Regions from separate parts of the Micromonospora salmantinae genome, predicted to be linked through region 2. Evidence: riboswitches for the same ligand, from Rfam matches in the RefSeq annotation. Region 2 holds a riboswitch; each other region holds the start of a gene.

Region 1 (9,716 bases), on a different contig from region 2:
CCTGGGATTGACAGCCACCACCAGACCGATGCCGACCTGTCACTGCGACGACCAGCGACCCGGGACCAGGAGCCACGAGTAACGCTGCAAGCAGCGAGCCCTGACCACTTCGGTGTCGACGAACGGCTCGGCTCAACCGGCGACGTCCACGACGACCTTGCCCTCGGCGGTGCCGTCGGCGACCAGCCGATGGGCGTCCATGACCGTGTCGAGCGTGAACCTGCGCTCGTCCAGTCGGGGGCGCAGCGCGCCGGCATCGGCCAGCGCCGCGATCTCGCGCAGGATGTCGCCGTGGTGTTCCCGGCCCCGCCCGGTGAGCATCGGCAGCAGGGTGAACACGCCGGAGTAGGTCGCACCCCGGAACGACAGCGGGGCGAGCGAGTGTGAGCCCCAGCCCAGTGCGCTGACGACGTGCCCGTGGTAGGTGCGTACCGCCGCGAACGAGGCGTCGAGCGTCGCGCCGCCGACGTTGTCGACGACGATGTCGAATCCCTCGCCGCCGGTGTACCTCTCGACGTACTCCTCGACCTTGCTCGCTGTGTAGTCGATCGGCACGGCACCCAGACTCTCGATCACCCGCAGGCTCGCCGGCCCGCCCGTGGCGTACGCCTCGGCGCCTCGCGCCTGGGCAAGTTGCACACCCACGTACCCGACACCTCCGGCGCCTCCGTGCACCAGGACCTTCTGCCCGGCGCGGACTCCGGCCCGGTCGACCAGCCCCTCCCAGGAGGTGACCGCCGCCAGGGGCAACGCGGCGGCCTCCCGCATCGAGAGGCTCCTCGGCTTGTGGGCCAGCAGTCGAGCGTCCACGGCGGCGTACTCGGCCAGCGAGCCCTGTAGGTCGCCGACGCCCCCGCACAGCCCATACACCTCGTCTCCCGGCTCGAAGCCGGCCACGTCCGCGCCGACCGCCGCGACGACGCCGGCAAGGTCCAGGCCGAGCACCGCGGGCAGCTCGACACGCGCGTGCGCGGCCTTTCCTGCCTGGATCTTCGTGTCGAGCGGGTTGACCCCGCTGGCGACGATCCGCACCAGCACCTGCCCGCGCTCGGGGGCGGGTTGATCGATCTCCTCGACCGTCAGCGGAGCGTCGAACTCCCGCAACAACGCGGCGCGCATAACCATCCATACTCTCCGTGATCGAGGCTTCACGTGGACGCTATCCGACCGGGTCGGCGGCGGGGCGGGTTCCTCGGACCGCGCCGGCGCCGCGACGGGCGGACCGAGTGTGGGTCAGTCGTCTTCGGCACCATCGAGTAGCGCGCGTCGCAACGCCAGTCGGTGCTTCCGGCGGATCTCCGCCTCCCGGTACCGTCGGCGGTCCCCGTCGGTCTCCGGTAGCAGCGGCGGCACGGTACGAGGCTGGCCGTCGTCGTCGATGGCGACCATGACCAGGTGGGCGGTTGCCACGTCGGTGGGAGGCACCGCCCGGTCCCACCGGTCGGCGGTCACCTTGACGGCCACCTCCATCGCGCTGCGGCCGGCCCAGGTGATCCGGGCGTCGACGTGCACGACGTCGCCGACCCGCACCGCGCGGAGGAACGCCGTCTCGTCGATGGCGGCGGTCACCGCCGGCCCGTCGGAGTGTCGGGCGGCGACCACACCGGCGACGGAGTCGATGAGGTTGAGGATCCGGCCGCCGTGCACCGTACCCATCAGGTTGGTGTGGTGCTGGTCGGGAAACCACACCGCCGGGTCGCGGACACACACTGGCGAGGACCTGGCCGTGCACCACACGCACGGCCCGTCACCCGCTCAGCCCACCCGCGAGGCCGACGGCAGCGCACACGGTTGTGTACGCGGCGCCGGCAGGTCTTCGGACTCGCGGGCCTGACCGGTCGCGCCGGTCCCCTACTGGCCGTCGCTTCCCAGGCCGTTGGCCCAGTGCTGATGACGGCGGTCGTTCCCACTCACCGCTGCGGGGCAGCCCCGGATTTCCACCGGTTCCCTCTTACGACGCCCAGCCGGTCACGACGGGGCGAACCAGCGCCGTCGGCAGCATAGCTGGCCAGGGGATCTGTCCACGAGGGCGTCCTGCCGCGGCGGCGGACGGCCTCATCGTCAACTTTTGTCGTCCGAGGAAGAAGATCGCCACCTATTGAAAAAAGTCTCGCGAGGGTGAGGATATCCAGATGCGTCGTCTCCCCCAGACTTGCGGGCGGGTGGTCTCGGGCCTCCTCGCGTTCCTCCTCGCCTCGGCTGTCGCCCTCCTCGCGTCCGCCCAGCCCGCCGCGGCGCACGGGACCCTCGCCACGTCCACACCGGCGAGCGGCGCCACCGTGCGCGAGCCGTTGACGGAGGTGCGGCTGTACTTCACCGAGAAGGCCGCCGCCAACGCGTTCTTCACTATCACCGCCCCGGGCGGCGCCCGTGTCGACAACGGCTGGTCGCAGGGGGAGCCGAAGCCGCTGGAAAAGCCGGTGCGGGAGTACTTCCTGGTCAACGGGCAGTTCGAGCCACGGGAGTACACGACGGGGTTCCCCGCGGTGGTGTCCGTCGCCCACCTGCCCGCAAAGGGCCAGTACTCGGTGAGCTACCTGTCGGTCGCCTCGGACGGCGACACCGTGCGGGGCACCCTGACCTTCCGCTACGACGGGCGGGTGACGGCAGCGCCGAAGGGGTGGAGCCCGCCATCGACCCAACCGGACCCGGCGCTGGTGGCCGCCACCGAGCAGCACAACACGTCCGGGCAGGCCTCGGCGGTGCCGACCACCGCGGACGATCCGTCGACCCCGCCGGCTGCGGCGGCCCCGTCGACCGGGTCGACCGAGGAGAGCGGTCCCGGGGCACCGGCCTGGGCCGGCTGGGCGGCGGCGGTCGCGGCGGTCGGGGCGGTGGCCGGGTTCGTCGTCTGGCGTCGCCGATCCGCCGGCACACCCACCGGCCGGGGCCGTACCTCGGCGGCGACCTCCGGTCGACGCGGCGGTGGCGCCCGTGCCACGAACAGGGCCGGCACTGGCAAGACCGTCGGCGGCAAGGCTGCCGGGGACAAGACCGTCGGCGGCAAGGCTGCCGGGGACAAGACCGTCGGGGGCAAGGTCGGCGCTGGCAAGGTCGGCGGGGGCAGGGCCGGCGCGGCGACCGGCGTCGTCGCGCGTACCGCGAGCGACAGGCAGCGGCCCGCCACCGTGCCGGCGGCGCGCAAGGGCGACACGGTCGTCACGGCCCGCACGGGCGTCACCGTCGAGCCGACGCCTACCGATCAGGTGACCGAGGCCCTCGCCAACACGGACGGCGAGCCGACGGTCGACCCCGGGCCACGGCCCGACACGGACCTCGCCGCCGCGACGCCTGGGTCCCGGCTGAGCAACACCCACCTGGCGCTGTTCGTCGGCGGGCTGGTGGTGGCCCTGTTGGCCGGGTTCGGGCTGGCCCGTATCGGCACCGCCGACGAGAGTCCGGCGACCGGCAACGCACGACCGTCGGCCGGTGGAGCGTCCGACTCGGGGCAGGTGGGCTCCGCGACCGACGGGCACCAACACCCGGCTGGTACGGGGCCGCACACGCATCGGGGTGACGACGCGCCGGGCGCGACGCTGGCGACCGGGACGACGGTCAGCGCCGGTGGGTACACCCTGCAGCCGCTGGAGCGGTCCCAACCCCCTGGTGTACGCGCCGACTACCGGTTCCGCATCGTCGGGACCGACCGGCAGCCGGCAACGACCTTCGCGGTCGTCCACGACAAGCCGTTGCACATGATCGTGGTGGGCCGGGACCTGTCCGGCTACCAGCATTTGCACCCGACGATGGCACCCGACGGCACCTGGAGCGTCCCCCTGACGCTGGCCCGGCCCGGCGGCTACCGCGTCTACGCCGACTTCTCCGTCACCGCGGCCGACGGCAGGCAGCAGCCTCTCGTGCTGGGCGTCGACCACACGGTGCCCGGCGCGCACACCCCGACCGCACTGCCGCCGGCACAGGCGCAGGCGACAGCTGGTCCGTACGCGGTGTCGATGACCGGCACCCCGACGGTGGGGGTGACGGCGCCGATGCACTTCCAGGTCAGCGCCGACCCGACCGTACCGGCGCAGTTGGAGCGGTACCTGGGCGCGTACGGGCACCTGGTGGTGGTTCGTGAGGGCGACCTCGGCTACGTGCACGTCCACCCCGAGCAGGAGTTGGTCGACGGGACCGTCAAGTTCTGGCTGACCGCGCCGAGTTCAGGCCGGTACCGGGCCTTCTTCGACTTCCAGGTCGCCGGCAAGGTGCACACCGGGGAGTTCACGATCAACGTTCCCTGACTCCGGAACTTTCTCCGAGCTGCGGCCGACCAACCTCCCAGCAGCAACCATCGGAGGAAGAACACATGCGCACCACCAGCCCAAACGCTTCACGCCGCCATTCGGCCGCCATCTTCGCCGCCGCGATCCTGACGGTGGGCGTCGCCGGTTGCGGCTCGTCCGACTCTCCGTCGACAGCGCAGGCGGGCCCGCCCGCGTCGACCTCGGCCAACCCGGACGCTGGTGTGCTCGGCATTCGTGACCCGTGGGTGAAGGCGGCCGACAAGGGCATGACGGCGGCCTTCGGGACCCTGGTCAACGACGGCGACACCGATGTCACGGTGACGAGTGCCACGACCTCCCTGTCGCCGATGGAGTTGCACGAGATGGCCATGAAGGACGGCAAGATGGTCATGCGGCAGAAGCAGGGCGGCATCGTGATCAAGGCCAAGAGCACGCACGCCCTGGAGCCCGGGGGCGACCACCTCATGCTGATGAACCTCACCAAGCCCGTTCAGGCCGGCGACGAGTTGACCTTCACCCTGACCTTCGCCGACGGCAAGAACCAGCAGTTCCGCGCCATGGCCAAGCCGTTCACCGGCGCGCAGGAGAGCTACGCCCCCGGGCACGGCGAGCCGATGCCCAGCATGAGCGCCACGCCGGAGATGAGCATGAGCCCGGCATCGTGACGCGGACACCACAGGTCCGGCCGGTGAGCAGGCGCGGCCTGCTCACCGGCGGAGCACTGGCCGCCGGCGGAGCCCTGGCCGGTGGTGCCGCGATCGCCGGCACCCGCGCGGGGAGGACCGGGCCGCCGACGGCGACCGCCGCCGACACGACGCCCGTGGCGACCGTCGGAGGGCTGGTCGAGCCGTTCCACGGCGCCCGGCAGGCCGGGGTGGCCACCGAACCGCAGGCGCACGCGTCGTTCGTGGCACTCACAGTGCGGGCCGGCGTCGACCGGGCCGCGCTGGGCCGGATGTTGCGGTTGCTCACCGACGACGCCGCCCGGCTCACCCAGGGCCGACCCGCGCTGGCCGACACCGAGGCCGAACTCGGGCTGCTGCCGGCACGGTTGACAGTGACCTTCGGCTTCGGGCCGGGCCTGTACCGGGCGGCCGGCGTCGACGACCGCCGGCCGGCATCGGTCACCGACCTGCCGTCGTTCCGCATCGACCGGCTTCAGCCGGCCTGGTCCGGCGGCGACCTGCTGCTGCAGATCTGCGCGGACGACGCGATCTCCGTCGCCCACGCCCAGCGGGTCCTGGTCAAGGACAGCCGACCGTTCGCCACAGTGCGGTGGGCCCAGCAGGGCTTCCGGCGCAGCCCCGGTGTCGAGCCGGGCGGCCACACCCAACGCAACCTCTTCGGTCAGCTCGACGGCACCGCCAACCCCCGACCCGGCGCGCCCATGGACACCGCCCTCTGGGTCCCGGACGGCCCGGCATGGCTGCGCGACAGCACCACAGTGGTACTCCGGCGGATCAGCATGAACATGGAAACGTGGGACCTGCTCGGCCGGACCGACCGCGAACTCGCCGTCGGGCGACGGCTCGACACCGGCGCCCCGCTCACCGGCACCGCCGAACACGACGAACCCGACTTCGCCGCCACCGACGCCGACGGCCTCACCGTCATCCCCGACTTCTCGCACCTGACCCGCGCCCACGTCACCGACGACCGGCTGAAGATCCTGCGCCGGCCCTACAACTACGACGGGGTGCCGACGGCGGAGGGCCACGCGGACAGCGGCTTGATCTTCGCCTCGTACCAGGCCGACATCGCCCGACAGTTCCTGCCCATCCAGCGCCGGCTGGCCGATCGGGACCTGCTCAACGAGTGGACCACGCCGATCGGGTCCGCCGTCTTCGCCATCCCGCCCGGATGTCAACCGGGCGGGTGGATCGGCGAGCAGGTGCTCGGATGAGCACGTCAACCGTCATGACCGTACCGTCGTCCCGCCCCACCGCCGTCCGGCTCGGCGCGGCGGTGCTCGCCGCCCTCGTGGCGGTACTCATCCCGGCCAGCCCGGCCTGGGCGCACAACTCGCTCAAGACGGCCACGCCCGCTCGGGACGCGACAGTCCCGAGCGCACCGACCGAGGTCACGCTCGAATTCATGCAGCGACTCGACCCGGCGTTCACCACCATCGTGCTCACCGACGCCGCCAAGCGGAAGCTTCCCACCGGCGAACCGGTGGTCACCGGAGCAAAGAGCACCGTCCAGGTGACCGACACCCTGCCGAACGGGACGTACACGGTCGCCTACCGGGTCGTCTCCGTCGACGGGCACCCGGTGCAGGGTTCCTATCCGTTCACTGTGGCCGATCCGACGTCCAGCGCCGCGCCGGTTGCCGACGTGAGCGCGTCAGCGCCCGCCCCGTCCGCCGCTGCCGGGAAGTCCGGCGGCGGTCCGAGCGCCGGCCTACTCGTCGCGGCTGCCGCGCTGGCCCTCCTCGTCCTGCTGACGGCCGGGCTGCTGTGGCGGCGGGCGGCCCGGCGCTGATCCGACCCGCCCGCGTGCGGTCGGCTCGCCCCATCACCTCACCGCACCTCGACCGGGCCGCCGACCGGGCCGACGCCACCGGCGCGGAGGACGACCTCTCCCGCTACAACGCGTTTCTCGCCGCGGCCGGACGGACCGACAGCGATTCGCGCCGCACGGTCCGGCCGGACCAGCCCTGACACCGGGAATCCGATTTTCGGGAACCACCGGCGTCTCTCCCCCGACTACCGGTCAGGGCCGACGCGACACCTCACCGGGCGACCAGACCAGTACGGGAATCACCTTCGTGCTTCCCGACTCTTCCGATCGGATCACCATGTCTCTCACCGAACTGTCCGGCACGCCGACGCCGGAGCCCGCCACTACCACCGAGAAACCGGCCCGACCCGCCCGGCGCGCGTCACCGTTCGGCGCGCTGCTGCTGCGGCTGCACTTCTACGCCGGCATCCTCGTCGCCCCGTTCCTGGTGGTCGCCGCACTGACTGGCCTGGCCTTCACCACCACCCCGCAACTCGACACCGTCCTCTACGGCGACCACCTGACCGTCGCCCAGGTGGGTGACCGTCAGCTCCCGCTGGCCGAGCAGATCGGGGCCGCGCGCAACGCACACCCCGACGGCAGCATCACCACAGTGCAACCCGGCGACGGCGACCGGACCACAAAGGTGGTGTTCTCCCTGCCCGAACTCGGCGAGAACCAGCACACCGTCTACATCAACCCGTACACCGGCGAGTCCCAGGGGCAGCTCACCACCTGGTTCGGGTCCACGCCGGCCACCACCTGGCTGGACGACCTGCACCGCCACCTGCACCTGGGCACCGTGGGCGAGCACTACTCCGAGCTGGCCGCGAGCTGGCTGTGGGTGATGGCGCTCGGCGGGGTCATCCTCTGGTGGCGTCGACGCGGCGCCGCCCGAGCCGCCGCTCGGCACCTGCTCGTGCCGGACCTGTCCACCGGTAAGGGTGTCCGCCGTACCCGGGGATGGCACGCCACCACCGGCATCTGGCTCACCGTCGGACTGCTCTTCCTCTCGATCACCGGCCTGACCTGGTCCCGCTACGCCGGCGCGAACTTCACCGCCGGCCTCGACGCGCTGAACGCCCGCACCCCGGAGATCTCCACCAGCCTCACCGCCGGTCCCCCCGCCCCTGCCGAGACCGGCGGGGGCCACGAGCACGGCGCCGCCGGGCCGGGCGGCGTCGTCGAGTCGGCGGCCTTCGATCGGGTCCTGACGGTCGCTCGCGGCGCGGGCCTCTCCGGGCCGGTCGAGATCAGCCCCGCGCCGGAGCCGGGCTCCGCCTGGACCGTCACGCAGGTCGACAACACCTGGCCGGTCAAGAAGGACCGCATCGCCGTCGACCCGGCCTCCGACACGGTCACCGCCCGCAGCGACTTCGCCGACTGGCCCCTGCTGGCCAAACTGAGCGGCCTCGGCATCCAGGCCCACATGGGGATCCTCTTCGGCCTGGTCAACCAGATCCTGCTCGCCGCGCTCGCCCTCGGCCTGCTCTGCGTCATCTTCTGGGGCTACCGCATGTGGTGGCAACGCCGGCCCACCCGCGCCGACCGCCGTGCGATCGCCGGCACCCCGCCAGCCCGCGGCGGCGTACGCGGTCTGCCGCTCTGGGCGCTGCTGATCGGCGTACCGGTGACCGTGGCGATCGGCTGGACGCTGCCCCTGTTCGGGCTCACCCTGCTCGCTTTCCTCGTCATCGACGTGGTGGTGGGTGCGCTGTCTCGACGCCGGCGACCTGCCGTGGCTCCCACCTCCCCGGCCCCTGCGGGGAGCTGATCCAACGGACCGGCCGTCCGTGCTTGAACGGACGGCCGGACGCTTCGCTCAGATCACTACCTGTTTGGTGTTCGGCAGGCTGTCGACGATCGACTTCTGCACGTTGATCGTGTCGGCGATGATCTCGTGGGGCGTGTTGGCCATCCACTGCATCACCGAGATGTCCTCGAACCGGGGATGGCGGAACATCTCCAGGAACACCAGTGGCTCGTCGCCGGTGTTCTCGATGTAGTGGCCGTACGCGAACGGGACGTAACCCACGTCGCCGGCCTGGAAGTCGAACGTCCGGGCCGCGGCCTGGGATGCGAAGACGCCCATCCGCCCGGTGCCGGAGATGTAGTACTGCCACTCGTCGGTGGTGGGATGCCAGTGCAATTCGCGCATCCCTCCCGGCTCGACCTCGACCAGGGCCGCGGCGGTGGTAACGGAGGCGGCGAAGTTGGTCGAGTCGGTGATCCGGACCGTCCCGCCGCGGAATCGCTGCGGGGTCTGCGCGAGCATCCGGTGCTTGAAGCTTCGGGGGATGTCACCCGTCGGGCTGACCACCCGATCCTGCTGCAGGGGCGGTGGGACGTCGCCCTGGAAGATGTACTTCTCCCGCTCGGGCAGATTCTCCATCTGTTCCAGCGTCCAGCCGAAGTTCTTGGCCAGCACGTGTCGAGGGGTGTGGGCGAAGAAGTCGCTGAGCAGGAAGGTGTTGTTCTCCGAGAACGCCCCGTCGTCGAAGACCAGCAGGAACTGTGCGCCGTCTTCCAACGCCTGGATGTTGTGCGGCACGCCCTGCGGAAAGAACCACAGATCGCCGGCCTTCACGTCCTCGATGAAATTGCGGCCCTCGTGGTCGACAGCGCTGATCCGGCAGCTACCGCTGAGCATGTACGCCCACTCCGACTGCTGGTGCCAGTGGATCTCCCGGTACGCGCCCGGCTCGAGACCGAACTGGACGCCGGACAACTGACTGGCGATCGGGAGGTCCCGGTTGGTTACCTCGCGGGTCCAGCCGCCCTTCTCCACCCGGGTGTGCGCCTGCGAGAACGAGAACTTGAGGTTGGGCACCAGCCGGCTGTCGGTCGTCGGTGGAACCAGGAGGTCCGGGTTCTGCCGCTCGAGCTCGACGTTGCGGCCCGCGAAGGGCGGGGCGCCCTGGCCGCCGCGCCGAGGCTCGGGATCGCTGTTCGCCATGATCGCTGTCTCCTCAC
Region 2 (9,716 bases):
CTCCTGGAGTACGCCACCGCCGAGTCGTCCGACGTCATAGTGACCATGGGCTACGGCGACACCTGCCCGGTCTTCCCCGGCAAACGTTACGAGGACTGGAAGCCCGACGACCTGCACCCCTCAGCGGCCTCCGGCGTAGCTGGCGCGCTCGCCGAGCTCCTCCTCGATGCGGATGAGCTGGTTGTACTTGGCCGTGCGGTCGGAGCGCGACAGCGAGCCGGTCTTGATCTGACCGCAGCCGACGGCCACGGCCAGGTCGGCGATCGTGGTGTCCTCGGTCTCCCCGGATCGGTGCGACATCACCACCCGGTACCCCGCCTTGTGCGCGGCGTCGACCGTCGCCAGGGTCTCGGTGAGGGTGCCGATCTGGTTGACCTTGACCAGGATCGCGTTGGCGTAGCCGCCGTCGATCCCGTCGCGCAGCCGTTCGACGTCGGTGCAGAAGACGTCGTCGCCGACCAGCTGCACGCGCTCCCCCGCCACCGCGGTCAGCCGCTTCCAGCCGGCGATGTCGTCCTCGGCCATCGGGTCCTCGATCGAGCTGATCGGGTAGCGGGAGACCAGGTCGAGCAGGTAGTCGATGTGCTCCTCGACGGTGCGCTGGCGTCCCTCTCCGACGTAGTCGTAGACACCCGCGCGGAAGAACTCCGAGCTGGCCGGGTCGAGGCAGATCCGCACGTCGACGCCGGGCTGGTAACCGGTGTCCTCGATGGCGCGCAGCACGAACCGCAGCGCCTCGCCGGCGTCCGTGACGTTCGGCGCGAAGCCGCCCTCGTCGCCGACATTGGTGTTGTGCCCGGCCGCGGCCAGTGACGCCTTGAGGGTGTGGAAGACCTCCGCGCCCATCCGGACCGCCTCGGCGAACGTCTGCGCTCCGACCGGGGCGATCATGAACTCCTGGAAGTCGAGCGGATTGTCGGCGTGCGCGCCACCGTTGATGATGTTCATCATCGGCACCGGCAGCAGGCGGGCGCCGACGCCACCAACGTAGCGGTACAGCGGCTGCCGGTGGGCCGACGCCGCCGCCTTCGCGGTCGCCAGGGACACCGCCAGGATCGCGTTGGCGCCCAGTCGACCCTTGTCCTTGGAACCGTCGAGAGCGATCATCGTCTCGTCGATCAGGGCCTGGTCCTCCGCGTCGAGCCCGAGCACCGCGTCGGCGATCTCGCCGTTGACGGCGGCGACGGCCCCGCTGACGCCCTTGCCGTGAAAACGCGTCCGGTCCCCGTCGCGCAGCTCGACCGCCTCGTTCGCCCCCGTCGACGCGCCGGACGGCACGGCCGCCCGACCGGTCGACCCGTCGGCGAGGACCACGTCGGCCTCCACTGTCGGGTTGCCCCTGCTGTCGAGGATCTGCCGAGCCCACACCCGACTGATTGCCGTCATCACACACTCCCTGTTCAAGCTGCCTTTTCGCAGCCAGACTGGCAGGAAACGGCGGGCCTGACACCGCGACGATGGACACGTTGACCCGTACCCCGGGGTGCGGGTTTAGGGTCGCGGGATGCGGGTGGGTGAGTTGGCACGCCGGACCGGAACCACGGTCCGGGCACTGCGGTACTACGAGTCGGCCGGGCTGGTCGTACCCCGGAGGCTGAGCAACGGCTACCGCGAGTACGACCCGGTCGCGGTGCGGCTGGTGGCGCAGATCCGCGAGCTGATGGCGCTCGGCCTCACCGTCGAGGAGACCCGCCCATTCGTCGAGTCGATCGCCGATGGTTCCGACGACACCGACGTGTGCGCGGCGGCGGTGGCCACGTACCGCAGCACCATCACCAACCTCCAGGAACGGATCGGCAAGTTGACCGCCCAGCGGGACGCGCTGGACGCCCGCCTGGACGCCGCCGCGACCCAGGTCGTACCCGGCAGTCCCGCCGAAGGCGCCGACCCCGCCGCGCTGGTCGGCGTCACATTGCCACCGCTGTCCTTCTACGGCACCGACGGCCGCCCGGTCGATCTCGGCGCGCTCGGCGCTGGGCGCAGCGTCATCTTCGTCTACCCACTGACCGGACGACCGGGCGTCGACCTGCCCAACGGGCTGCTGGAGATCCACGGCGCCCGTGGCAGCAGCGAGCAGGCCGCCTGGTTCCGCGACCACCACGCGGAGCTTCGCGCGGCCGGCGCCGCCCGGGTGTACGGCTTGTCCGCGCAGTCGACCGGGTACCAGCGTGAACTCGCGCACCGACTGCGGCTGCCCTACCCGCTGATCCCCGACCCGAGACTGACCCTGGCCGACGCGCTGCGGCTGCCGACCCGCACCGCGGGCGACATGACGCTCTACGAACGACTGACCCTGATCGTCGCCGACGGCGAGATCGAACACGTCTTCCACCCGATCCCGGACCCGGCGTCGCACCCCCTGCACGTGATGCGGTGGCTCACCAAGCGACGCCAGGGCCCCGGATCTGTTGCCGCCTAGAAGTCGTCGTCGAACTCGCCGCACTGCTCGGCGTCCATCGTTACTTCTGCAACATGATCGATGCGGCGTCCGCCACAACACCCAACGACCAATCGAGCTGACGGCATTCGCTCGGACTCGCGCACTCGAGGCGGCCGCCTGAACGCCACGGCTGGTCAAGTGCCCGAGTCCATGAGCATCAAGCGTCCGCATCGCGGCGAACAGTTCGTCTGCCCGACTTACCGGTTCATCGATCGGCACGGCGGCACCCTCCCGCGTTCACGACGTTGGCCCCACCTGGGGGCAGCGACCATCTGCCGCGCTCCCCCAGGTGGGTGTGCGGCCGAGAACCCAGGAGTTTGCCGAAACCAGGGAACGCGACCTAGCTGCAACCTATTCCGACTTGTAGGAGTAGGTCAAGATGCTTCGTGGAACTTGTTGGAACAGGTCCCCTCGTGATCAGATTGGGCTGCCGAAACCAGGGAACCTTACGGAGATCGACCCATGCCGACCGAGCGAGTGGACTACCGGCGAATCGCCAACGAGATCGCGGGAAAAATCAAGTCGGGTGAGCTTGCTCCGGGCGAGAAGCTGCCGTCCACCCGCGAGCTGGCCGAACAGTACGGCGTGCACATCTCCACGATCAACCGGGTCATGACGATCCTCAAAGACCGGGAGTTGGTAGAGGGCCATCCAGGCAAAGGTGTCTACGTCGCAGAGGCCCAGAGCTGAGCGCGCCGCTTCCTTGATCACGCGCCGCTTCCTTGATCAATTGATGAGAAGCAGTTCAGCACCGTCGGGTTTAGACGGAGTGGCTGTTAGCCAACACCGCACCGCCTCGTCGATCTCGGAGTTGTGGTGGGTGACAAAGTGCCTGCACAACACCAATCAGGCACCACAACTCCATGATCGACGTGACTGGAACGCCCCTTCCCCGCGATCTTGCACTTCCTGTCGCGACATAAAGAGCATTGCGCGCATATCGGCAACCGAAACTGCAAGATCGGCGCGGACGGGGCGTTCCTCAGGGGCAACGCGTGGGTTGAGGTTGCCGCCTAGAAGTCGTCGTCGAAGGCGACAGTGCCGGTCACCCCGACCTGGTACGCCGACACCCGCCGCTCGAAGAAGTTGGACAGCTCCTGCACGTCCTGCAACTCCATGAAGCCGAACGGGTTGCTCGACCCGTAGTGCGGCGCGATGCCGAGCTGGGCGAGGCGGCGGTCGGCGACGTGCTGGAGGTACTCCCGCATGTCGGCCAACGTCAGACCGGGCACACCGTGGCCCACCAGGTCCTCGGCGAACTGCACCTCACACTCGACGGCCTCGGTGAGCATCCGGCGAACCTGGTCGGCGAGGTCGTCGTCGAACAGGTCCGGCTCCTCGGCACGAACGGTGTCGACGACGTCGAACGCGAACGCCATGTGCATGGACTCGTCGCGGAACACCCAGTTGGTGCCCGAGGCGAGGCCGTGCAGCAGGCCGCGAGAGCGCAGGAAGTAGACGTAGGCGAACGCGCCGTAGAAGAACAACCCCTCGATGCAGGCGGCGAAGCAGATCAGGTTGAGCAGGAACGTGCGCCGGTCCTCGCGGGACCGCAGCTCGCGCAGGTCGTTCAGCGAGTCGATCCACCGGAAGCAGAACTCGGCCTTACGACGGATCGAGGGGATGTTCTCGATGGCCGCGAATGCCTCGAAGCGTTCGGCCTCGTCGGGCACGTACGTGTCGAGCAGGTTGAGATAGAACTGGACGTGCACGGCCTCCTCGAACAGCTGGCGGGACAGGTAGAGGCGACCCTCCGGGCTGTTGACGTGCTGGTAGAGGTTGAGCACCAGGTTGTTGGCGACGATCGTGTCACCGGTGGCGAAGAACGCCACCAGCCGGCTGACCAGGTGCCGTTCGGCCGGCGACAGCTTGCCCAGGTCGGCGAGGTCGGCGTGCAGGTCGACCTCCTCGACCGTCCAGGTGTTGCGGATCGCGTCGCGGAACCGGTCGAAGAAGTGCGGGTAGCGCATCGGGCGGAGAGTCAGGTCCATCCCGGGGTCGAGCAGCATGTGCGTGGTCCTCGTGTCGGTGGTGCTGGCGTCGGTGGTGGCGGCGTCGGCGGCGGTCACTGGCAGGCCTCGCACGACTCGGGGTTCTCCAGCGAGCAGGCCAGCGCCTCCGCGTCGACGACGACGGGTGCGACAGCGCTGACGGTGGCCTGCTGGATCCGCGTCGCGGGGCGCGAACGCAGGTAGTAGGTGGTCTTCAGCCCGGCCTTCCAGGCGTACAGGTACATCGAGGAGAGCTTGCCGATGGTCGGCGCGGCCAGGAACAGGTTCAGCGACTGGGACTGGTCGATGAACGGGGCGCGGGCGGCGGCCAGGTCGATCAGCGCCCGCTGCGGCAGCTCCCACGCGGTGCGGAACAGCTCCCGTACGCCGGCCGGCAGCTCGGCGATGTCCTGCACCGAGCCCTCCGCCCGCTTGATCGCCGAACGGATCCGCTCGGTCCACAGACCACGGGCCTTCAGCTCGCGTACCAGGGCGGTGTTGACCTGGAGGAACTCCCCCGACAGGGTCTCGCGCTTGAACAGGTTGGACACCTGCGGCTCGATGCACTCGTAGCACCCGGCGATCGAGGCGATGGTGGCGGTCGGCGCGACCGCCACGAGCAGCGAGTTGCGCAGCCCGTACGCCTCGACCCGCTCGCGCAGCGCGTCCCACCGCGCGGTCTGCGTACCCTCGACACCCCACAGGTCGGGTTGGAGCTGGCCCCGCGCGGCCCGGGTCTGCGGGTACGCCGGATGCGCGCCGAAGTCGCGCGCCAGGTCGGCGGAGGTCTCCAACGCGGTCAGGTACAGCTCCTCGCTGATCCGGGTGGACAGCTCCCGCGCGGCCGGCGAGTCGAACGGCAGCCGCAGCGCGAAGAAGACGTCCTGTAGGCCCATCAGCCCGAGTCCGACCGGCCGCCAGCGGGGGTTGCTCGCCGCCGCCTGCGCCGTCGGGTAGTAGTTGATGTCGATGACCCGGTCGAGGAAGGTCACCGCGGTCCGCACCGTGACGCGCAGCCGCTCCCAGTCGATCCCGCCGTCGGTGAGGTGGGCGGCGAGGTTCACCGAGCCGAGGTTGCACACGGCGGTCTCGGCGTCGCTGGACACCTCGACGATCTCGGTGCAGAGGTTGGACAGGTGCACCACGTTGCCCGGCTCGGCGGTCTGGTTGCACAGTCGGTTGGCGGCGTCCTTGAAGGTCATCCAGCCGTTGCCGGTCTGGGCGAGGGTCCGCATCATCTTCCCGTACAGCTCCCGTGCCGGGACCTGCCGCACGTGGCGACCCTGCGCCTCGGCCTCCCGGTACGCGGCGTCGAACCGCTCCCCCCACAGGTCGGGCAACTCGGGCACCTCGTGCGGGTCGAACAGCGACCACAGCGCGTCGGCCTCGACCCGGCGCATGAACTCGTCCGGGATCCAGTTGGCCAGGTTGAGGTTGTGGGTGCGCCGGGCGTCCTCGCCGGTGTTGTCCCGCAGTTGCAGGAACTCCTCGATGTCCGGGTGCCACGGCTCCAGGTAGACGCAGGCCGCGCCCTTGCGTCGGCCACCCTGGTTCACCGCGGCGACGCTCGCGTCCAGGGTGCGCAGCCATGGCACGATCCCGTTGGACTGCCCGTTCGTGCCCCGGATCAGCGCTCCCCGGGAGCGGACCCGGGAGTACGCGATGCCGATGCCACCGGCGAACTTCGACAGGTTGGCGACCTGGGCGTACCGCTGGTAGATCGAGTCCAGCTCGTCGAGCGGGGAGTCGACCAGGTAGCAGGAGGACATCTGGGTGTGCCGGGTCCCGGAGTTGAACAAGGTCGGTGAGCTGGGCAGGTAGGCCAGGCTGGACATCAGCCGGTAGAAGCCGACCGCCTCGTCCGCCGTCCGGGACAGGCCGCAGGACACCCGCAGCAGCCAGTACTGCGGGGTCTCCAAGACCAGTCGGCTGGTGGGGTGGCGCAGCAGGTATCGGTCGTACACGGTGCGCAGGCCGAAGTACTCGAACCGACGGTCGCCGTCCGGGTCGATGGCGTGGTCGAGCGTCGCGGCGTGTGCGGCGACGAACGCGGCGGTGTCGTCACCGATCAGGCCCTCGGCGTGGCCGACCCGGATCGCCGCGCTGAACGAGGTGACGCCCTGTCGGCGCACCTCCTTGTCGACGTAGCCGGCCAGCAGCCGCGCGGCGAGGCGCGAGTACTGCGGCTCCTCACCGATCATCTCGGCGGCGGTCTGGATGGACAGCCGGTCCAGTTCAGCAGTGGTCGCGCCGTCGTAGAGGCCGCTGATGGTGCGGGTGGCCACCCGCATCGGGTCGACGTCGGTCAGGTCGTCGGCCCACCGCTCGACCGCCCGGACGATCTTGTTCACGTCCACGGGTTCGGTGCCGCCGTCGCGCTTGCGGACCTGCATCGGCGTCCGGCGCACTGTCGCGTCGCCGCTGGCCGGGACTACCTCGGTGACTGTCACCACTCGCTCCTCGGAGTTCGAGACCTGGTGGCCCGGACGCGAGGAGACAGACACCGACGGACGCCACGCCAACCGGCGTGGGTCAGGTGGCGTCAGCCGTCCCACGCGGCCTCGGACCGCCGCCCACCCGGTGCGGGTACGCGGCGCGCTGGCAGGTCTTCGGACTCGCGGGCACGACCGGGCTCGCCGGTCTCCTACTGGCCGTCGCTTCCCAGGCCGATTGGTGGCCCAGTGCTGATGACGGCGGTCGTTCCCACTCACCGCTGCGGGACAGTCCCGGATTTCCACCGGGTTCCCTGTTGCCTCGACCACCCCGGATGAGCGGCCGAACCAGCTGCGCTCGACACCATATATAGGGACGCAGCCGTTGTCACACCCCACATGTCGGTCTCGGGCGTGTCGGCGACGACTCGGTGACCACTGTCACCACCCCGGCCGACCACACCACGCCGACCGACGCCCGGCCCCGGAGTCGGGGCTCCCCACGCGGTCACGATGGGCGGTATGGCGGATCGACCCGGCAAGGCAAACATCATATGTCTGAGGGTCTCCAGTGATCCACATCGTTGACGCGCTGGAGAAGCCCTCCGTATACTCCCAGTGATCATCTGATCTTTAGCCTAGCCGGGCGAGGAGCGCATGCCGCAGATCACCGCCGTCACCGTCGAAGACGTCCGCTTCCCCACCTCCCTGACCGCTGACGGGTCAGACGCCATGAACAAGGACGGCGACTACTCGGCGGCCTACGTCGTCCTGCACACCGACGGCGTCGACGGCGCGGGCGCGCCACTCGCGGGGCACGGCCTGACCTTCACCATCGGCCGAGGCAACGACATCGTCGCGGCGGCGGCAGTCCACCAGGCACAGCTTCTGGTGGGCCTGGACGTGGCGACGATGGCAGCGGACATGGGCGCGGTCTACCGCCTCCTCACCTCCGACTCGCAACTGCGCTGGCTCGGTCCGGAGAAGGGTGTCGTCCACCTGTCCCTGGCGGCCGTGCTGAACGCGTCGTGGGACCTGGTCGCCCGGGTCGCCGACAAGCCGCTGTGGCGGCTGCTCGTCGACATGTCCCCCGAGCAACTCGTCGACATCGCGGACCTGCGCTACCTGTCCGACGCGCTGACCCGCGACGAGGCACTGGCCATCCTGCGGGCCAAGGCGGACACGAAGGCCGCCCGCCTCGCCGAGCTCGACCGGACCGGCTACCCCGCCTACACCACCTCGGCCGGTTGGCTCGGCTACGGCGACGACAAGCTGCGCCGGCTGTGCCAGGAGGCGGTGGACACCGGCTACGGCTACGTCAAGCTCAAGGTGGGCGCCAACCTCGACGACGACATCCGCCGATGCGCCATCGCGCGGGAGATCCTCGGACCGGATCGCAACCTGATGATCGACGCCAACCAGGTGTGGGACGTCGGTCAGGCCATCGACTGGGTCACCGCCCTCGCCCAGTTCACGCCACTGTGGATCGAGGAGCCGACCAGCCCCGACGACATCCTGGGCCACGCGGCCGTCCGCCGCGCCGTCGCTCCGATCGGCGTCGCCACCGGCGAACACTGCCACAACCGGGTGATGTTCAAGCAGCTGTTCCAGGCCGAGGCCATCGACTTCTGCCAGCTGGACACCGGCAGGTTGGCCAGCATCAACGAGATCGTCGCCGTGCTGCTGCTCGCCGCGAAGTTCGACGTCCCGGTGTGCCCGCACGCCGGCGGTGTCGGGCTGTGCGAGATGGTCCAACACGTGTCGGTGCTCGACTACGTCGCGATCTCGGGGGACCTCACCAACCGGGTCACCGAATTCGTCGACCACCTGCACGAACACTTCACCGATCCCTGCATCATCCGGGACACCGGTTCCGGCAGCGGCTACGTCCTGCCCAGCCAGCCCGGCTACTCCACCCGGATGCGTCAGGAGTCGGTAGCGCTCTACCGGTTTCCCGACGGCCACTACTGGGCGGCGACAGACCCGACTACCGTGTCATCTCCGGAGGCGGCGTACGTGATCGCGGGTGGGAAGGCCACCCCCGCCGGCCGTTAGGGGGATCATGTCTCGCACTGACGAAGTGGTCAACGGCATCAAGCGGATGATCCTCGAAGGTCAGTTCAGGCCCGGGGACCGGTTGCCCATCGAGAAGGACCTCGCCGAGCAGCTCGGCGTCTCGCGGGGGTCCCTGCGCGAGGGGATGTCGGCCCTGTCGATCCTCGGCATCGTCAACATCCGCCAGGGCGACGGCACCTACGTCACCAACCTCGACGCGCCACAACTGCTGGCCCCGATGGGTTTCGTGGTGGACTTCCAGGGCCAGGGCGACCCCCGGCACATCCACACCGTTCGCCGTCTGCTGGAGTGCGAGGCCGCCTGCCTGGCGGCGACCAGGATCACCGACGAGGCCCTGGCCCAGGCGGGTGACCTGCTCGACGAGGCGGCCCGGTTGATCGGCCAGTCGCCGCCGGACCACGAGCGGATCATGGAGATCGACATCGCCTTCCACCGGATCATCGCGGTGCACGCTGAGAATCCGGTGCTCGTCGGCCTGATCGAAGCCTTCGCCGGGCGCACCATCCGTGGCCGGCTCTGGCGGAGTCTGCACGAGGAGGGCGCGGACCTGCGCACCCATGACGAACACGTGGCGATCCTGAAGGCCCTCGTGGCGCGGGACCCGGAGCGGGCGCGCACCCGGATGGCCAACCACCTGATCGGCGTGGAGGAGTCGTTGCAGGGTTTACCCGACGACGCCGACGCGAGCACCGAGACGGCCCGGTCGTGACGGCCCACCCTCACGGCTGCACGTCGAGCAGCCCCTCGTCGTACAACGCCGTCCAGAGCTGATCCGGG
Region 3 (9,716 bases), on a different contig from region 2:
GTGATGGCGATCGCCCACGACGGCGAGTGGATCCGCCGCCGTACCGGAACGCCCCGCGCGGCCGGGGCCATCGCCCGCAAGCACGCGGTGCCGCTGTACGAGGCGGCGCGCACCGGCTACCCGGAACGGATGCGGACCTGGAGCCGGGCCCACCCGGAACGCCACGCCCGCTGAGGCTGGGTCAGGCAGCATCGAGGGTTGAGCCGACCTGCTCACGCGTCATCGGCTCGGCGTGGCTCGAGACGTACCAGTGGTAGGTGCTGTCGAGCAGTCGCCGGACCAGGTCGACGTCGAGGCCGTCCTCCGGCCGGCGCAGGTGCGCCGGCGGCGGGTAGAAGCAGTCGCCCAGCAGCATCACCCCCGAGTCGGGCACCAGCACCACTGCCGAATCCGGTGCGTGCCCGCCGCCGACGTGGCGTAGCCGAACCCCGACCGGCAGCTCGTCCACGTCGGCGAAAGTCCGAGTTGGCGGCAGGATGGCGAAGTCTTCCCAGGACGCCATCGCGCGTGCGCGGGCTTGAAAGCTCGGGCGCAGGCGGGGATCGGCACGTACCTGCTCTTGCAGGTAGCGGTGGCTCCACGGCCGGGCGGCCTCGGCGCGCAGCAGCGACACCGCTGTCTCGTGCCCGACGATCTCCACCCCGGGCCAGGCGCAGGCGCCCCACACGTGGTCCCAGTGATGATGGGTGTAGACCAGCCAGCGCGGCTCCGGAAGCCCGGCGGCGACCAGCGCGGCCTGGATCGCGCGGGCGTGCGCGGGGCTCTGCCCGGCGTCGATCATCACACTGCCGCGTTCGTCGACGACGACGGCGACGCCGGCCTGGACCGCCTCCGGGTCGGGATCGCCCGGACAGAGCCAGACCCGGCCCGCAAGGTGGTGGAACTGCGGGGCGATCATGGTGATCGACCTCCGAGATTGATCGCGGACACTGGTGTGGCGTTCGCCGATCCTACGTGAGGGTGTCGGCCGGCACCGCCCTGCCGGAGGGTCGGCGCAGGTCAGAGCTCGTCCGGCCATCCTTTGCTCTGCTTGCCTATCTGCACCGGTGACCCTCCGTGCCCGGTGCGCATAGGTAAGCAGAGCAAAGGACGTCAGGCATTGATCTGGGGCATTGCGTCGCGCGGAGCCGCGCCCGCACCAATCGTTGAAGCTCGATAAGTGCCGCCCGTCTGGCGGGGCCGGACCGGCGTTGACCGGCGGCGCGGCGGTGTGGCAGCATTCGCGGCCTGACGGCAGTGAAGGAAGTCGGTGCGAATCCGACGCGGTCCCGCCACTGTCACCGGGGAGCGATCCCCCCTCGTGAGTCACGGCCGTGTGTCTGCGGTTGGAAGGCCGGGGGAGAGCGTCGATCCGGAAGCCAGGATACTTCGGCCGTCGGGACGTACCCCAGGGCGTGGACACCCGAGGAGGACCCGATGACGCACGGCGTCTCATTCATCGACGATTATCGTCGTATCGCGCTGCAGGCAGTGCATTCCAAGGACACCGGCCACCGGCACCGCTGAGCTGATCGCCCGGCGCTGACCGGCCCCGACGCATGCGTCGGGGCGCCGTTCGCTCGGGCCGTCGTACCGGCTGACGCCGTACCCACCCGCATCGCCCCGGTCGCCCCCCGTGAGGGCCCAGGGCGTCACTTTCCGGAGCCTGCCGTGCGCATCCTGCTGCTGTCCACCGCCGACACCGACCTGCTGGCCGCCCGCGCCAGCGGTGCCGACTACCGGTTGGCCAACCCCGCCCGAGTCACCGCCGAGGAGGTGCCCGCCCTGCTCGACGGGGTCGCCCTCGTCGCCGTACGCCTGCTCGGCGGTCGGCAGGCGTGGCCGGACGGTCTCGCCGCGGTGCTCGCCACCGGCGTGCCGACGGTAGTGCTCGGCGGTGAGGCGCTGCCCGACGCGGAGCTGATGGCCACCTCCACAGTGCCGTCCGGGGTCGTCACCCAGTCGCTGGCGTACCTGGTGGAGGGCGGCCCGGACAACCTGGGGCAGCTGGCCCGGTTCCTCTCCGACACGGTGCTGCTCACCGGCGAGGGGTTCGCCGCACCCACGCCCACCCCGGCGTACGGCGTGCACGGCGAACACCCCGCCGACCCGAATCGGCCCACTGTGGGGATCGTCTTCTACCGGGCGCACGCCCTCGCCGGCAACACCGACTTCGTCGACGTGCTCGCGGACGCGGTCCACAAAGCCGGCGGCAACCCGCTGCCGATCTTCTGCGGCTCGCTGCGCGGGCTGACCGCGGGCGCCGGCCCACTCGGGCTCTTCGCCCGCTGTGACGCGCTGCTGGTCACGGTGCTGGCGGCCGGCGGTGCGGTCGCCGCGGACGCCTCCGGTGGCGGCGACGAGGACGCCTGGGACGTCGGGGCCCTGGCCGCCCTGGACGTGCCGGTCATCCAGGCGCTCTGCCTCACCAGCACCCGCGCGCAGTGGGCCGACAGCGACGCCGGCCTGTCCCCGCTGGACGCCGCCATGCAGGTGGCCATCCCCGAGTTCGACGGCCGGATCGTGTCGGTGCCGTTCTCGTTCAAGCAGATCGACGCCGACGGGCTCTCGGTCTACGCCGCCGATCCTGAGCGGGCCGCCCGGGTCGCCGGGATCGCGGTGCGCCACGCCCGGCTGCGGTACGTGCCGCACGCCGACAAGCGGGTCGCCGTGGTGCTCAGCTCCTACCCCACCAAGCACTCGCGGGTCGGTAACGCCGTCGGGTTGGACACCCCGGCCTCGGCGGTCCGGCTGTTCGCCGCGCTGGCCGGGGCCGGCTACGACCTGGGTGACGCGCCACCGCCCGACGACGGCGACGCGCTGATCCACTCGCTGATCGCCGCCGGTGGTCACGACGTGGAGTGGCTCACCCCGGAGCAGTTGGCCGCCGCCGAGGCCCGGATACCCGGGCCGACGTACCGACGTTGGTTCGACCAGGTCCCGGCCGAGCTGCGCGAGCGGATGCGGGAGCACTGGGGTGAGCCGCCGGGCGAGCTGTACACCGAGGGCGGCGACATCGTGCTCGCCGGGCTGCGCTTCGGCAACGTGGTGCTGCTGATCCAGCCGCCCCGCGGCTTCGGGGAGAACCCGATCGCCATCTACCACGACCCGGACCTGCCGCCCAGCCACCACTACCTGGCCGCGTACCGCTGGTTGACAGCGCCCGCCGCGGACGGCGGCTTCGGCGCGGACGCCGTGGTGCACCTGGGCAAGCACGGCACCCTGGAGTGGCTGCCCGGCAAGGGCCTCGGCCTGGCCGCGGACTGCGCGCCCGACGCGGTCCTGGGCGACCTGCCGCTGGTGTACCCGTTCATCGTCAACGACCCCGGCGAGGGCACCCAGGCCAAGCGGCGGGCGCACGCCGTTGTCGTCGACCACCTGGTCCCGCCGATGGCCCGCGCCGAGACCTACGGCGACCTGGCCAAACTGGAACAACTGCTCGACGAGTACGCGACGGTGCAGGCCCTCGACCCGGCCAAGGTGCCCACCGTGCGGGCCCAGATCTGGGACCTGGTGCGCGCCGCCGAGCTGCACCACGACCTGCACGCCGAGGCGATGCCCGACGCGGACGACTTCGACGACTTCGTGCTGCACCTCGACGGGTACCTGTGCGAGGTCAAGGACGTGCAGATCCGCGACGGGCTGCACATCCTCGCCGACGCGCCCACCGGCGAGCCCAGGGTCAACCTGGTCCTCGCGGTGCTGCGCGCCCCGCAGATCTGGGGCGGCGCCCGGGCCCTGCCCGGCCTGCGACAGGCCCTCGCCGTCGCGTACTCCCTCGACGAGCAGGAGCTGCTCGCGTCGCCGGGACAGCGACTGGCGCTGCCCGCCGCGCTGACCGACGTGGTGGACGGGCCGGCCGGCACCGCCGCCGACGCGATCGACCTCATCGAGGCCCTCGCGCGGCGGCTGGTCGTCGGCATGGAGACCCTGGACTGGGCCGCTGACACTGTTGACGCGGTGGTGACGGAGGTGACCGGTCGGCCGATCCCGGACGTCGCCGCGGTGCTGCACTTCGCCGCCACCGAGCTGGTGCCCCGACTGGACCGGACCACCGACGAGCTGACAAACACCCTCGGGGCGCTGGACGGCAGGTTCGTGCCGCCCGGCCCGTCCGGCTCACCCACCCGGGGCCTGGTCAACGTGCTGCCCACCGGCCGCAACTTCTACTCCGTCGACCCGAAGGCCATCCCCAGCCGCAACGCCTGGGACGTCGGGGTGGCCCTCGCCGACTCGCTGCTGGCCCGGCACCTCGCCGACACCGGGGCGTACCCCCGCTCGGTGGGGTTGACAGTCTGGGGCACCAGCGCGATGCGGACCCAGGGCGACGACATCGCCGAGGTGCTCGCGCTGCTGGGCTGCCGGCCCGTCTGGGACGACCGGTCCCGGCGGGTCACCGGCATCGAGGTGGTGCCGACCGCCGAGCTGGGCCGGCCCCGCGTCGACGTCACAGTGCGCATCTCCGGCTTCTTCCGCGACGCGTTCCCGCACGTGGTGGCGCTGCTCGACGACGCCGTCCGGCGGGTCGCCGCCCTGAACGAGCCGGACGAGGAGAACTACCTGCGGGCGCACGTCGCCGCCGACGTCGCCGAGCACGGCGACGAGCGGCGGGCCACCGCCCGGATCTTCGGCTCCAAACCCGGCGCGTACGGCGCCGGGCTGCTGCCCCTGATCGACGCCCGGACCTGGCGCAGCGACGCCGACCTGGCCGAGGTGTACGCGGTGTGGGGCGGCTACGCGTACGGCCGGGGCCTGGACGGGCGGGAGGCGCGCGCCGACATGGAGCGTTCGTTCGCCCGGATCGCGGTGGCGGTGAAGAACCAGGACACCCGCGAGCACGACATCGTCGACTCCGACGACTACTTCCAGTACCACGGCGGGATGGTGGCGATGGTCCGCCACCTCACCGGCACGTCACCGCAGGCGTACGTGGGTGACTCGGCGATGCCGCACGACGTGCGTACCCGCACGCTGGGTGAGGAGACCCGGCGGGTGTTCCGGGCCCGGGTGGTAAACCCGAGGTGGATCGCCGCGATGCGCCGGCACGGCTACAAGGGCGCGTTCGAGCTGGCGGCCACAGTGGACTACCTGTTCGGCTACGACGCCACCGCCGGTGTGGTCGACGACTGGATGTACGAGCACCTGGCCGCCGCGTACCTCTTCGACGAGACCACCCGGGAGTTCCTGGAGAAGTCCAACCCGTGGGCGTTGCGTGGCATCACCGAGCGGCTGTTGGAGGCCGCCGACCGGGGGCTGTGGGCCAAACCGGAGCCGGCCACCCTCGACCGGCTGCGCGACACGTACCTGGCCAGTGAGGGCGATCTGGAGGACCGGGCATGACGATCTACCCGTTCAGCGCCGTGCTCGGCATGGCCGACATGCGGCTGGCGTTGCTGCTCAACGCGGTCTCCCCGGCGATCGGCGGGGTACTGGTCCGGGGTGAGAAGGGGACCGCCAAGTCCACCGCCGTGCGGGCTCTCGCCGCGCTGCTGCCCCCGGTGCGCCGGGTGGCCGGCTGCCGTTTCGGCTGTGACCCGGCCGAGCCCGACCCGGCCTGCCCGGACGGCCCGCACCCGGCCGACGCCGACGCCGAGACCCGCCCGGCCCGCCTCGTCGAGCTGCCGGTGGGCGCCGCCGAGGACCGGGTGGTCGGCGCGCTGGATCTGGAGAAGGCGATCGGCGAGGGGGTACGCGCCTTCGAGCCGGGCCTGCTCGCCGCCGCGCACCGGGGTGTGCTCTACGTCGACGAGGTCAACCTGCTGCACGACCACCTCGTCGACCTGCTGCTCGACGCGGCGGCGATGGGCCGCAGCCACGTCGAGCGGGAGGGCGTCTCGGTCAGCCACGCGGCCCGGTTCCTGCTGGTCGGCACGATGAACCCGGAGGAGGGGGAGCTGCGCCCGCAGCTGCTCGACCGGTTCGGGCTCACAGTGGAGGTGGGCGCCAGCCGGGACCCGGAGATCCGGGTCGAGGTGGTCCGTCGCCGGCTGGCCGCCGACGCGGACCCGGTCGGCTTCGCCGCCCGCTGGGCCGACGCCGACGCGGAGATCGCCGGCCAGGTGGCCGCCGCCCGCCGCCGACTTCCCGGGGTACGACTGCCGGACGCCGCGTTGCGGCAGATCGCCGAGGTGTGCGCGGCGTTCGACGTGGACGGGATGCGGGCCGACATCGTCACCGCCCGGACCGCCCTCGCCCACGCCGCCTGGCACGGCCGGGACCGGGTCACCATCGACGACGTCCGGGTGGCGGCCCGGCTGGCGCTGCCGCACCGTCGCCGCCGCGACCCGTTCGACACCCCGGGGTTGGACGAGAAGCGCCTCGACGAGGCGTTGCAGCGCGCCCAGGACGCCCACCCCGACGACCCGGACAACGCCGGCCCGGACGACAGTGGCCCGCAGGGCGGTGGCCCGGACGGCGGCGGCGGCCCGAACGGGGGCGGTCCGAACGGAGGCGGACCAAACGAGGGCGGCCCGAGTGGTGGCGGACCGCAGGGCGGCGACGGCGTCGACCACTGTGAACCCGGGACGGCCGGGCACTCGGCGGCGCGGAACGGCGCTGGCCCCGACGGGCGCACCGACGGCACCGACGGCTGGCCGCCGCGCCAGCCGGGCGACCGGGGCGACGACGACGGCTGGCCGCAGCACCAGCAGGGCGGCGACGGCCGGAACTCGCGCCCGCGCGGTGGCCGGCAGTCGGCGACCGGTGCCGACGACCCGACCCGCGGTGGGGAGTCCCAGCCGGTGGCCGTACCCCGGGGTGGGCTGAAGGCGCGGGTGCTCACCGCGCCCGGCCTGGGTGACGGGGTGCCGGGCCGACGGTCGCGGGCCCGCACCGGGCGGGGCCGCACCACCGGCGCCCGGGTGCCGGCGGGTCGGGTGGGCGCGCTGCACCTGCCGGCCACGATCCGCGCCGCCGCGCCGCACCAGGCGGTTCGGGGCCGGGTCACCGGTCCGCTGCGACTGCGCCGGGACGACCTGCGCGAGGCGGTTCGTGAGGGGCGCGAGGGCAACCTGGTGCTGTTCGTGGTGGACGCGAGCGGCTCGATGGGCGCCCGGCAGCGGATGACCACAGTGAAGGACGCGGTGCTCGCCCTGCTCACCGACGCGTACCAGCGGCGGGACAAGGTCGCGGTGATCGCGTTCCGGGGTGCCGGCGCCCGGACCCTGCTGCCGGCGACGTCGTCGGTGCTGGCCGCCTCGACCCGGTTGGCCGAGTTGCCCACCGGCGGGCGTACGCCGCTGGCCGAGGGGTTGCTCGCCGCCGTGGACCTGTTGCGGGTGGAGCGCCTGCGCGATCCGAAGCGCCGCCCACTGGTCCTGATCGTCACCGACGGGAGAGCCACGGCGGGCACCCGCCCGCTGGACCGGGCGGCAGCGGCGGCCGCCGTCCTGGCCGCCACCGGCGCCCCCTGCGTGGTCGTCGACTGCGAGTCCGGCCCGGTCCGCCTGCACCTGGCCGCCCGCCTGGCCACCCAGCTGAACGCCCCAAGAACCCCCCTGGAAGCCCTCACCCACCCCCACCCCCGCGATCTTGCACTTCCGGTCGCGGCATAAGGGGCGAGGTGCGCATATGACCAACAGAAACTGCAAGATCGCGGGAGTGCTGACGCGAGGGAGTGAGTGCTGATGCCGCAGGGACAACCTAGTTCGGTGCCTCTTGACGGGTTGACGACCCGGCAGCGGCGGCACCGGCCACTGCTGATCGTCCACACCGGACAGATGAAGGGGAAGTCGACGGCCGCCTTCGGGCTGGCCCTGCGGGCCTGGACGGCCGGGCTGCCGGTCGGGGTGTTCCAGTTCGTCAAGAGCGCCAAGTGGCGGGTGGGGGAGGAGAACGCCTTCCGGGCGCTCGGCGAGGTGCACGAGCGCACCGGCCAGGGCGCGCCGGTGGCCTGGCACAAGATGGGCGAGGGCTGGTCCTGGATCCAGCGCGGCGGCGACGCCGACCACGCCGCCGACGCCCTGGAAGGTTGGCGGCAGGTCCAGCGTGACCTGGCCGCCGAGCGCTACGGGCTGTACGTGCTGGACGAGTTCACCTACCCGATGAAGTGGGGCTGGGTGGACGTCGACGAGGTGGTCGCCACCCTGGCCGACCGCCCCGGCTTCCAACACGTCGTGATCACCGGTCGGGACGCCGACCCACGCCTGGTCGCCGCCGCCGACCTGGTCGCCGAGCTGACCAAGGTCAAGCACCCGATGGACGCCGGCCAGAAGGGCCAGAAGGGCATCGAGTGGTGAGCGCACACTGGGCGCTGCCCCGGGTGGTGGTCGCCGCGCCGGCCAGCGGACACGGCAAGACGACTGTGGCCACCGGGCTGCTCGCCGCGCTGCGCCGACGGGGCCTGACGGTCAGCCCGCACAAGGTCGGCCCCGACTACATCGACCCCGGCTACCACGCCCTCGCCGCCGGCCGACCCGGGCGCAACCTCGACCCGTTCCTGGTCGGGGCCGACCGGATCGCCCCCCTGCTGCGACACGGCGCGAGCGTCCCCACGCCCGCCGACATCGCCGTGATCGAGGGCGTCATGGGCCTGCACGACGGCGCGGTGGGCCGCCGCGACTACGCCTCCACCGCGCACGTCGCCCGGCTGATCGAGGCACCCGTGCTGCTGGTACTGGACACCACCGCGCAGGGCCGGTCGGCCGCCGCGCTCACCCTCGGCATGGCCGCGTTCGATCCGGCGGTACGGGTCGGCGGGGTGATCCTCAACCGGGTCGGCTCACCCCGGCACGAGACGCTGCTGCGCGACGCCCTCGCCGAGGTGCACGTACCGGTGCTCGGGGCGGTGACCCGCGCCGCCGAGGTGGCCGCGCCGGCCCGGCACCTCGGGCTGGTGCCGGTCGCCGAGCGGGCACCCGAATCCGTCGCGATCGTCACCGCGCTCGCCGAACTGGTCGAGGCCACAGTGGACCTCGACGCCGTGCTCGCCCTGGCCCGGACCGCCCCCCCGCTGACCGGCCCGGCGTGGGACCCGGTCGTCGCCGTCGGCGGGCCGGCCGGCGTCGAGCGACCACGCGTCGCCCTCGCCGGTGGTCCGGCCTTCACCTTCTCGTACGCGGAGACCGCCGAACTGCTCACCGCCGCCGGCGCGGACGTCGTCACTGTCGACCCGCTGCGAGACCCGGCGCTGCCCACCGGCACCCGGGCGGTGGTGATCGGCGGCGGCTTCCCCGAGGCGTACGCCCAGACGCTGGCCGACAACACGGCGCTCCGCGCCGAGCTGGCCGACTTCGCCGGGCCGATCGTGGCCGAGTGCGCCGGACTGCTCTACCTCGGGCGGTCCCTGGACGGCGTACCGATGTGCGGCCGACTGGATTTGACCGCCCGGATGACCGACCGGCTCACCCTCGGCTACCGGGAGGCCCTCGCCGTCACCGACTCCCCGGTGGCGCGCGCCGGCGAGCCGGTACGCGGCCACGAGTTCCACCGCACCACCACCGACCCGGGGCACGGCGACGCGCCGGCGTGGCGCTGGAACGACACCGGGCACGGCTTCGTCGCCGGTCGGGTGCACGCGTCCTACCTGCACACCCACTGGGCCGGTCACCCGGACGCGGCCCGTCGACTGGTCGAGGCGTGCCGGTGAGCGCCGACGTCACGCTCACCGGGGTCGGCGTCGGGCCGGGCGACCCGGAACTGCTCACCGTCAAGGCGGTGCGGCTGCTGCGCGAGGCCGACCTGGTCTTCGTACCCGTGATGGCGGACCGGGTCGCGCCCACCGCGACCGCCGGTGCGAC

The links. A riboswitch is a leader RNA that binds a small molecule or an ion and turns the genes downstream of it on or off. The one in region 2 is predicted to bind cobalamin.
Region 1: another riboswitch for cobalamin. It lies ahead of PSH03_RS19245 (acyl-CoA thioesterase); the one in region 2 lies ahead of PSH03_RS14495 (ribonucleoside-diphosphate reductase subunit alpha).
Region 3: another riboswitch for cobalamin. It lies ahead of cobN (cobaltochelatase subunit CobN); the one in region 2 lies ahead of PSH03_RS14495 (ribonucleoside-diphosphate reductase subunit alpha).

Annotation. Positions count from the first base shown of each region.
Region 1 covers NZ_JAKKFG010000023.1:187,770-197,485, reverse strand. The annotation lists gene PSH03_RS19250 (zinc-dependent alcohol dehydrogenase family protein) at 133-1,125, opposite strand; gene PSH03_RS19245 (acyl-CoA thioesterase) at 1,234-1,710, opposite strand; cobalamin riboswitch at 1,791-2,003, opposite strand; gene PSH03_RS19240 (copper resistance CopC family protein) at 2,133-4,241, shown strand; gene PSH03_RS19235 (copper chaperone PCu(A)C) at 4,307-4,909, shown strand; gene PSH03_RS19230 (Dyp-type peroxidase) at 4,933-6,147, shown strand; gene PSH03_RS19225 (copper resistance CopC family protein) at 6,144-6,725, shown strand; gene PSH03_RS19220 (hypothetical protein) at 6,740-6,904, shown strand; gene PSH03_RS19215 (PepSY-associated TM helix domain-containing protein) at 7,042-8,517, shown strand; gene PSH03_RS19210 (oxalate decarboxylase family bicupin) at 8,566-9,699, opposite strand; gene PSH03_RS19205 (hypothetical protein) at 9,713-9,716, opposite strand, start outside.
Region 2 covers NZ_JAKKFG010000015.1:46,789-56,504, forward strand. The annotation lists partial or broken gene PSH03_RS14470 (low molecular weight phosphatase family protein) at 1-111, shown strand, start outside; gene eno (phosphopyruvate hydratase) at 121-1,386, opposite strand; gene PSH03_RS14480 (MerR family transcriptional regulator) at 1,505-2,419, shown strand; gene PSH03_RS14485 (GntR family transcriptional regulator) at 2,903-3,130, shown strand; gene PSH03_RS14490 (ribonucleotide-diphosphate reductase subunit beta) at 3,454-4,449, opposite strand; gene PSH03_RS14495 (ribonucleoside-diphosphate reductase subunit alpha) at 4,506-6,824, opposite strand; cobalamin riboswitch at 7,015-7,231, opposite strand; gene PSH03_RS14500 (enolase C-terminal domain-like protein) at 7,521-8,918, shown strand; gene PSH03_RS14505 (FadR/GntR family transcriptional regulator) at 8,926-9,648, shown strand; gene PSH03_RS14510 (aldo/keto reductase) at 9,659-9,716, opposite strand, start outside.
Region 3 covers NZ_JAKKFG010000029.1:460-10,175, forward strand. The annotation lists gene PSH03_RS21455 (hypothetical protein) at 1-174, shown strand, start outside; gene PSH03_RS21460 (MBL fold metallo-hydrolase) at 182-898, opposite strand; cobalamin riboswitch at 1,215-1,391, shown strand; gene cobN (cobaltochelatase subunit CobN) at 1,651-5,319, shown strand; gene PSH03_RS21470 (magnesium chelatase subunit D family protein) at 5,316-7,532, shown strand; gene cobO (cob(I)yrinic acid a,c-diamide adenosyltransferase) at 7,605-8,216, shown strand; gene PSH03_RS21480 (cobyrinic acid a,c-diamide synthase CobB) at 8,210-9,565, shown strand; gene cobI (precorrin-2 C(20)-methyltransferase) at 9,562-9,716, shown strand, end outside.